Regions from separate parts of the Streptomyces sp. NPDC059248 genome, predicted to be linked through region 1. Evidence: riboswitches for the same ligand, from Rfam matches in the RefSeq annotation. Region 1 holds a riboswitch; each other region holds the start of a gene.

Region 1 (2,192 bases):
AGCGCGCCCACCCGCCGCGACAGCCGTACCGCGCGCTCGATGTCCCCGGTGGCGACCGGCCGCGCCCCGCCGTTCAGCACGGCCCGGTGCTCGACCCGGCCGCCGTAGGCCAGCGTGCCCCCGAGCCGGACGCCGAGAGCCCCGGCGAACGACGCCTCGACCGGACCCGCGTTGGGGCTGGGATGCCCGTGCGCGTCCGCCCGCCAGGCCCGTACGGCACCCCGCGCGTCGCCGCCCGCGACCACGGCGAGGGCCGCCGTCAGCCGGGCGCCCGGCGCGCCGACCAGGTCGTCGAGCCGGGCCGCGGCCCAGCCGAACCTGCGGTACCGGGGCGAACGGTGCCCCACCATCGCGTCCAGCGTGTTGGCCGCGCGGAACCCGACCAGACCGGGCACTCCCGCCACCGCGCCCCACACCAGGGCGCCGACCACCGCGTCGGAGGTGTTCTCGGCGACGGATTCGACCACGGCACGGGCGATCTCCGGCCCGTCCAGCGCCTGGGGATCCCGCCCGCACAGATGCGGCAGCCGCTCCCTGGCGGCCTCCAGGTCGCCCGCGGCCAGCGCGTCGCCCACCGCCCGGGCCTCCCGGGCGAGGGACGTACCCCCGACGACGGCCCAGGTGGCGGCGGCGGTCAGGGCCACGGCCGCGGCGGGCTCCCGGCGCGCCGCACGCGCCGCCACGGCGGCCACGGCGACGGCGCCGCCCGCGCATGCGGCGGCGTAGAGGGCGCCCCAGCCGCGGTGGTCACGCCACAGCAGGCGCTCGGCAGCGCCCGCGGCCCGCCCGAAGGCGGCCACGGGGTGGCCCCGGCGCGGGTCGCCGAGCAGCAGGTCGCCGAGGAGGCCGGCCGTGGCGCCGTACGCGAAGACCCGGTCGGCACGCATCGCTCAGCGCCCGTGGGAGACGGCCGGAGAGCCGGCGGCGGGAGCTGGTCCGGGACCGGTCGGCGAAAGGCGGAGGGGGGCCGGAGGGGACGGTGAGCGATGCGTGCCGGAAGGATTCAGCGGACCCCGGAGGGACCGCGACGCGCTCCCGTGAGCGGGGGCCGAGACGATGCCGCGCATGGCGAATTGTCCTCACTCAGGGTGTCCGCGCCCTGGTTCGACGTGAAACGGCGGCGAGAGTTCCTGGCTCCCGGGGACGTACTCCCCGGTGACAGTGGCGGGACCGCGCCGGATTCGCACCGGCTTCCTCTGCTGCCTCCGTAGTGGCCCCGGCAGTCCACCACGGGGTGAGAACGGCCGTCAACTCGCCCCTGACCTGCGACGGAGCAGTGTGCGCAGAGCCACATCCCCGGTTCGGGAGCCGGATACGCGAAGAGCCGGGCCCGACCCGCGAGGGTGTCGGACCCGGCTCACCGCGGCCGTGGGGACGGCCGGGCACCGAGCAGGTCGGGGCGGGGGATCAGGTGATGATCAGGTAGATCCCGTACGCCACGGCCAGCGTGCAGAGCGTGAAGCAGGCATAGGCGCCGGTACGGGCCAGGGGCGCGGAGCCCCCGTTGGCCGCGGCGGCGTCCTGCTTGGTCAGGCCGATGACTCCGAGGGCGAACAGGCCCACGAGGAACACGGTGCCGACGAGGCTGACACCGAAGACGGAGCCGAGGGCTTCCCAGTCGATTTTCATGGTGATCTGTCCTTACACCGCGGCCGGGCTGGCCGGACCGGTCTCGGGGGCCGACGGCGCGGGAGAAGGGGTGGAGGTGGGGGAGGAGGGGATGGTGGTCTTCAGTTCGTCGTGCTCGACGACACCGGCGGGCGGCGGGGTGACGGCCGCCATGGCGGTGGTGACGACACCGGGGGAGTCCGTGGAGTCGCCGTCGGAGGCGGCGGTCCCGTCCTCGACGTCGTTCACATTGGTGTGGTCGACGACCTGGCGGCGCGAGATCACCCAGATCGCGGCGGAGGAGGCCACGAGGAAGACCGCGACGGCGGCGACGCCCCAGTCACCCTGCTTGGTGACGAACTCGGAGGCGGCGGCGACCAGACCGGCGGCCGGCAGGGTCAGACCCCAGGCGACGAACATCCGGGTGGCGGTGGACCAGCGGACCACACCGCCCTTGCGGCCCAGGCCGGCGCCCATGACGGCGCCGGAGCAGGAGTGCGTGGTGGAGAGGGAGAAGCCGAGGTTCGAGGAGGCCAGGATGACCGTCGCGGCGCTGGTCTGGGCGGCGAAGCCCTGCTGCGGCT
Region 2 (2,192 bases), on a different contig from region 1:
AGCCGGGACGGGGTCCCGGCCGCGGTCGTGTCCGCCGGCGTGGACGAGGGCGTGGACGAGGGCGTGGACGAAGGCGCGGCGGTCTTGGTCAGCACGACCCGGGGCGCGGCCGTGTCCGGCTCCGGGGCGCGGGGACCGGGTACGGCCGCCGCCCCCGGGACCGGGGCCGGGGACGGGCCGGGCCCGTCCGGTGCCGCGGGCGTCATCGGGTGAGCTGCGGGGCCAGCTTGGCGATCGCGTCCGGCGCGCGGACGCCGACGACCGCGTCCGAGAGCGGCAGGACGGCGAACTTCTTGTTCTTGATCGCCGGGACGTCCTTCAGCGCCGGGTCCTCCAGCAGCCGCTGCTTCTTCTGTTCGAGGCTCGTGGCGCCGTAGTCGTAGATCACGATCACCTCGGGCTTACGGGCCACGACCTGCTCCCAGGTCGCGTCGCCGAAGCTCTTGGGGATGTCGGCGAAGACGTTCCGGCCGCCCGCGCGGGCGATCAGCTCGTTGCCGATGCCCTTGCCGCCGACGGTGAACGCGGTCTTGTCGCCGCTGTCGTAGACGAACACGGGCACCGGTGCGGCCTGCGTCTTCTTCAGCCCGGCCGCGGTCTTCGCGACCGTCGACCTGGAAGCGGCGATCCACTTCTCGGCCCGGTCGCGGACGCCGAAGGTGCGGCCGACCTCGTCGATCTCGCGGTAGACGTCGTCGAGGGTCGTCCGCTTCTCGGTGCAGTACTCCAGATTGAGCCGGGAGTCGATACCGGACTTCTTCAGCTCCTCGCGGGTCCGGCCGTCCTTGGCCTCGAAGGCGCTGGCGTAACCGCCGTAGACGAAGTCGGGGTTCGCGGCGAGGAGCTTCTCCTTGGAGGGATACTCCTTGGCGATCACGGGGACCGACTCGTACGCCTTCGCGTAACGCGGGAGCACCTTGTCGTCGAGATAGGCGGTGCCGACGAGGGACTTCTCCAGGCCCAGCTCCAGCATGATCTCGGTGACGTGCTGGTTCATCGTGACGACCCGCTCCGGGGGCGCCTTGTACGTGGTCTTCACACCGCAGTTGTCGACGGTGTACGGGAACCCGGCGGCCGAGGCACCGGTCTTCCCCGCGTCGGAGCCGGACTTGGAACCGGAACCGGAATCCGAACCGCCGCAAGCGGTGAGGACAAGGGGGAGCAGCGCCGCTGCCGTACCGGCTATGAGGGTACGGCGGCGGGACGGGCGTCCGGACATGCTGATGGCCTCCTCCGGGGATTTCCGCGTCCCCTGGGTGGTGGAAGAGGGCGATGGGTCAGTTCCTGGCTGACGGCCGCGGACATGGGCTGGTAGGCACGTGTCAACGACCGGTTCACAGTGGCGGGACCGCACCGGATTCGCACCGGCTTCCTGGGTCCCACCGCCCCGTATGGAATTGAAGCTGCCGGGTCAGTATGCCTTGACGACCCGGATCTCCTCCTCCGTGACCTCTCCGTTCACGATCCGGAACGAGCGGAACTGGAACGGCCCGGCCGCGTCGGAGTCCGCCGTGGAGACCAGGACGTAGTGCGCGCCGGGCTCGTTGGCGTAGGTGATGTCGGTACGGGACGGATACGCCTCGGTCGCCGTGTGCGAGTGGTAGACGATCACCGGCTCCTCGCCGTTGTCGTCCATCTCGCGGTACAGCTTCAGCAGATCGCCGGAGTCGAACTCGTAGAACGTGGGCGACCTGGCCGCGTTGAGCATCGGGATGAATCGTTCCGGCCGGTCGCTGCCCTCGGGGCCCGCGACCACGCCGCACGCCTCGTCGGGGTGGTCGGCCCTGGAGTGCGCGACGATCCGGTCGTAGAGGTCCTGGGTCAGGGTCAGCATGCGGATCAGGATAAGCGGGGGCCGTCCGGACGGCGGAAGGGCCGGTCCGTATCGTGCCGCGATACGGACCGGCCCTTCTCGCATACCGGACGGCCGGACGGCTCAGCGCTTGGCGAAGGCCGCGCCGTCCGGGTTCTTCGCCCGCAGGACGAGATACGAGACCAGCAGGACGAGGGCCCAGAGCGGGGCCACGTACAAGGAGATCCTGGCGTCCTTGTCGATGCCCATCAGCACGATCACCAGGCCGATGAAGGCCAGGGCGAACCAGCTCGTCCAGGGCGCGCCGGGCGCCTTGAAGGAGGACTCGGCGACCTCGCCGCGAGCGACCTTGGCGCGGTAGCGGATATGGCTGACCAGG
Region 3 (2,192 bases), on a different contig from region 1:
CTCACGATCACCGTGGACACCGCGGGTCTCGCCCCCGGCACGGTCCTGACGTCCGCGGTCAGGATCGAGTCCCGGAGTGGACGCTCGCCGGTGCTCTCGGTACCCGTCACGGTCGTCGTGCCGCGCTACCGGGCGGCGCTCGACACCGGCGCCCGGACGTCGTCGGTCGACGTACTCGGCGACACCTGGACCCCGGACCGGGCGTATACGAACGGCTCGTACGGCTACCAGGGCGCGTCCGCGACCCGCTCCACCGGTCGCGCGGTCTCCGGCACCGACGACCCGGGGCTGTTCCGCACGGCCCGTGAGGGCATGTACGAGTACCGCTTCGACGGGGTGCCCAACGGGGTCTACACGGTGGAACTCGGCTTCGCCGAACTGTCGTCGACCCGGCCCGACAAGCGGGTCTTCGACGTACTCGCCGAGGGCGTCCAGGTCCTGCCCGCCCTCGACATCGCCCTGGAGGCGGGATCGTACGCGGCGGTCCAGCGCGCCTATACGGTGACGGTCACCGACGGCACGCTGAACGTCCGCTTCGTGGCCCGGGGCGGATACGCCAAGCCGCTGGTCAACGCCCTCCGGGTGACGGACCGGCCGGACCTGGCGCCGCCGGCGCGCGCGGCCCGGTGACGACGACCGGCTGATCACCGGACCTCCGACGCCCCACCACCGGGGTGACCGGTCGTCATCCGGTACGACCGCACGACCGCACGACAACACGACGGCCCGTCGGGTCCCCTCGGGGAATCCGGCGGGCCGTCGCCGGTTCGGGCCGGGGAGGATTCGCTCGGGCCGGGGCCGGTGTGCCGTAGGGTGACACGTACGACTGGTTCGCCCCCGTCAGCCGGACGGGAGGCGTCGTAAGAGGGAACCCGGTGGGAATCCGGGACTGCCCCGCAGCGGTGAGTGGGAACGACCGCCGTCATACGCACTGGGTCCGTGACGGACCCGGGAAGCGACGGCCAGTAGGTGCCCGCCGGGAGACCGGTGGACGTGCCCGTGAGTCCGAAGACCTGCCCGTCGTCCGTGTGCGCCGGTGCGCGCACGGTCTTCCGGTGACCTCGAGGGCGGGTCGGCGACGAATGAGCGGCGGGGCCGCGGCGCGTACGGACGCGCCGGGCGGCACCCGTCCGCCGTGTCGTCCCTTCGCGTTCTCGTCCCGTCACCGGGACTCACAGGAGAAGACTCGCGAAGGAGAGTTCCGTGACCACGAAGTCCGCAGCCGCGGCAGCACGGTCCACCGTGTACGGCTACCCCCGTCAGGGGGCGGACCGGGAGCTGAAGAAGGCCGTCGAAGGCTACTGGAAGGGCCGTGTCACCGCGGCCGAACTGCGTCGCACGGCCGTCGCGCTGCGCGCCGCGAACTGGCGGTCGCTCGCGGACGCGGGCATCGCCGAGGTGCCGACGGGCGACTTCTCGTACTACGACCACGTCCTCGACACCACCGTGATGGTGGGCGCGATCCCCGCCCGGCATCGCGCGGCGGTCGCCGCCGACCCGCTCGACGGCTACTTCGCCATGGCCCGCGGCACACAGGAGGCCGCGCCGCTGGAGATGACGAAGTGGTTCGATACGAATTACCACTATCTGGTGCCGGAGCTGGGGCCCGACACCGTGTTCACGGCCGACTCCGCCGCGCAGGTCGGCGCGTTCCGGGAGGCCGCCGCGCTCGGCCTGACGGGCCGCCCGGTACTGGTCGGCCCGGTCACCTACCTCCTGCTCGCGAAGGCGGCCCCCGGCGCGCCCGCCGGATTCGAACCGCTGTCGCTGCTGGACCGGCTGCTGCCCGTGTACGCGGAGGTCCTGGCCGATCTGCGGGCGGCCGGCGCCGCCTGGGTCCAGCTGGACGAACCGGCGCTCGTCTCGGACCGCAGCCTGGACGAACTGGCCGCCACGGCCCGGGCGTACGCCCTGCTCGGCGGGCTCACGGACCGGCCGAAGCTGCTGGTCGCTTCCTACTTCGACCGGCTCGGCGTGGCGCTGCCCATCCTGGCCGACTCCCCGGTCGAGGGTCTGGCGCTGGACTTCACGGGACCCGCGGCGGCGAATCTCGCGGCGCTGGCCTCCGTCGGCGGACTGCCGGGCAGGCGGCTGGTGGCGGGCGTCGTCGACGGCCGCAACATCTGGGCCGCCGATCTGGAGCGGGCGCTGTCGACGCTCGGTACGCTCCTCGGCCTGGCGGACCGGGTCGA
Region 4 (2,192 bases), on a different contig from region 1:
CAACGCCAGCACCTGGGCCTCGGTGGTCCCGGCGTGCCGGAAGTCGCCCTCGGCCGAACAGCCCGGCAGCGGGCTCCCATCGGTGTGCCGGGGGCAGACGGCCGCCAGCAGATCGCGCGGCAGATCGTGGCCGCCGTAGTCCGCGGGGTCCTTCCCGGTGATCTCCGCAAGCAGGGCGAGCCGGGCGGCGGCCTCGGGATCCGGGCCCTGGTCCGCGCCCCGCGGATACGCGTAGTCGGTGACCCGGGAGCGCAGATACCCCGAGACCCGGTCCAGCACACCGCTCTTCCCGACCGTCGCCGCCAGCGCGTACGCCGCCTCGGTGGTCAGCAGATCACTGGCCCGGCCCGGCTCCAGCTCCACCCGCTCGCCGTCGACGAGCAGCCGCTGCGCCCAGGCGCCCGCGGCCCGGGTGCGTACCTCGTCCGCCCCGATGCCCGCCCGCACCTGGTCCGGTGTGAAGGACGGCTTCCCGCCCGCGCCGCCGATCTGCGTGGCGCCGAAGACCCAGGCGTCCACATCGCCCGGCTTCAGCCGCCGCGACTTGGCGCCCAGATCGCTGTACCGCCAGTCCTTGTCACCGCGCGCCGCGACCCAGTACGACCAGTACGCCTGGGCGGGCGGGGTTTCGAGGCACTTCTCCCGGTCGGGCGTCGGATACTGCTTGCCGTCGGGCGCCGAGGGGTGGCCGATCCGGCAGATGAACGCGTCGCCGTCGTGCTGGGTCCCGGCCGTGGTGAACCCGCCGGTCCGCAGCAGTTCGAAGCCCGTGGTGGGGGTCGTGTCGCAGCCCCGGACGACCGGCCCGTCGAACGCGCCGAAGTCGACGGCGACGACCGACCCCTTCGTGGAGGTGCACTTCTCGGGCGCCTCGGCGGCCGCCGGGGGAGCGGCGGCGTACACCGCGCCCTGGACGAGCAGGAACACCGCGGTCAGGACGGACACTCCGGACAGAGCCGGGCCGCGTACGGCGACAGGCGCCCCCGGGCGGCCACGGCCGTGCCGCCGGGTTCTCCACCACCGGTCGGCGCGCTGAATCGAGCGTCGGTACGTCCCCACCACGGCCCCTCGTTCGTCCGCGCGGGCCCGACACGTGGCGGGCGGCCCCACGGCACGGCACAGACGCCGGTGGAGCCGGTCGACCACGCCGTAGTCCTCGACGGCGCTTCTCGCAGAAAAGAGCACCCACCCCAGGCAGTCCGGCTCGCCCGCCGTACGGCGGGCCCACGGTTGCGGGTCAGCGCCGGATTCGCACCGGCTTCCCCTGGGGATGAGCGTGTATCAGCCGCAGTGGAACATGTGGCCGAAGAGACCGTCAAGACGGCCCCGCCCCCTCCCGGGAAACCTTTGCGGGGCCGAAACGCGGCCGGTGGCGCGGTTGTTGACCCTCGGGTACCGTCCAGGGCTGTCACATGGGGGAATCCGGTGCGAATCCGGGACTGACGCGCAACGGTGTGGGACGGCGGGAGCCGTACCGAGTCCGAATGCCCATGCGGCGACGCACCATCCAGGAAGCCGTTACCTCGCGTTCGGACGGCGGCCCGACGCCCCCCGAGCCCCGACGGGCCGCGGTGGCGCGGACCGGCCGGCGTCCCCCACCAAGGAGCAGGCCATATGTCCCGTACCCCCGGCACCGGCACCGGCACCGCGGCGCCCCGTATCCGGCGGCTCCGGCCGCGCGCGCTCGCCGTCCCCGCGGCCGCCGTCGCCCTCACCCTCGCGCTCGGTACGCCCACCGCGTCCGCCACCTCCACCCCGGCGCAGATCGCCGCGTCGAAGACGAACGGCGTCGCCTACCTCAAGACCCTCCAGGCCGCGGACGGCTCCTACGCCGGCTCCGGACTCTCCAACGAGTGGGCGTTCAGCGCCTTCGCCGCCGCCGGAACCGCCCCCGCCGACGTCGCCCCCGGCGGCGACACCACCAAGAACGCCCGCACCGTCTACCGCAATCTGCTCGCCACCCCGGGCTGGCCGTCGGCGACCCCCTATGTCACCGACTACGAACGCGGCACCCTCAACGCCTACGCCGCCGGCATCGACCCGGCCCGCGTCTCCGCCTCCCGCAATCTGATCGCCGACATCCACCGCTACTGGCAGACCGCGGAGCCCGGATACTTCGGCCCCTCCGGCAACTTCAACGGCACCGTCTTCGCGGGCCTCGCCCTCGCCGGCGCCAGAACCCAGACCGGGGC

What was found. A riboswitch is a leader RNA that binds a small molecule or an ion and turns the genes downstream of it on or off. The one in region 1 is predicted to bind cobalamin.
Region 2: linked by a shared signal. The riboswitch ahead of ACFXG1_RS02310 (ABC transporter substrate-binding protein) and the one ahead of ACFXG1_RS20730 (cobalamin biosynthesis protein) in region 1 are both predicted to bind cobalamin.
Region 3: linked by a shared signal. The riboswitch ahead of metE (5-methyltetrahydropteroyltriglutamate--homocysteine S-methyltransferase) and the one ahead of ACFXG1_RS20730 (cobalamin biosynthesis protein) in region 1 are both predicted to bind cobalamin.
Region 4: linked by a shared signal. The riboswitch ahead of ACFXG1_RS05485 (prenyltransferase/squalene oxidase repeat-containing protein) and the one ahead of ACFXG1_RS20730 (cobalamin biosynthesis protein) in region 1 are both predicted to bind cobalamin.

Annotation. Positions count from the first base shown of each region.
Region 1 covers NZ_JBHYZV010000047.1:16,702-18,893, forward strand. The annotation lists gene ACFXG1_RS20730 (cobalamin biosynthesis protein) at 1-887, opposite strand, end outside; cobalamin riboswitch at 1,105-1,236, opposite strand; gene ACFXG1_RS20735 (hypothetical protein) at 1,408-1,629, opposite strand; gene ACFXG1_RS20740 (anion permease) at 1,642-2,192, opposite strand, start outside.
Region 2 covers NZ_JBHYZV010000003.1:95,201-97,392, forward strand. The annotation lists gene ACFXG1_RS02305 (FecCD family ABC transporter permease) at 1-206, opposite strand, end outside; gene ACFXG1_RS02310 (ABC transporter substrate-binding protein) at 203-1,219, opposite strand; cobalamin riboswitch at 1,258-1,406, opposite strand; gene ACFXG1_RS02315 (Mov34/MPN/PAD-1 family protein) at 1,412-1,834, opposite strand; gene ACFXG1_RS02320 (amino acid permease) at 1,937-2,192, opposite strand, start outside.
Region 3 covers NZ_JBHYZV010000131.1:1,412-3,603, reverse strand. The annotation lists gene ACFXG1_RS32030 (S8 family serine peptidase) at 1-630, shown strand, start outside; cobalamin riboswitch at 811-1,036, shown strand; gene metE (5-methyltetrahydropteroyltriglutamate--homocysteine S-methyltransferase) at 1,204-2,192, shown strand, end outside.
Region 4 covers NZ_JBHYZV010000008.1:57,498-59,689, forward strand. The annotation lists gene ACFXG1_RS05485 (prenyltransferase/squalene oxidase repeat-containing protein) at 1-945, opposite strand, end outside; cobalamin riboswitch at 1,176-1,305, opposite strand; cobalamin riboswitch at 1,416-1,490, shown strand; gene ACFXG1_RS05490 (hypothetical protein) at 1,615-2,192, shown strand, end outside.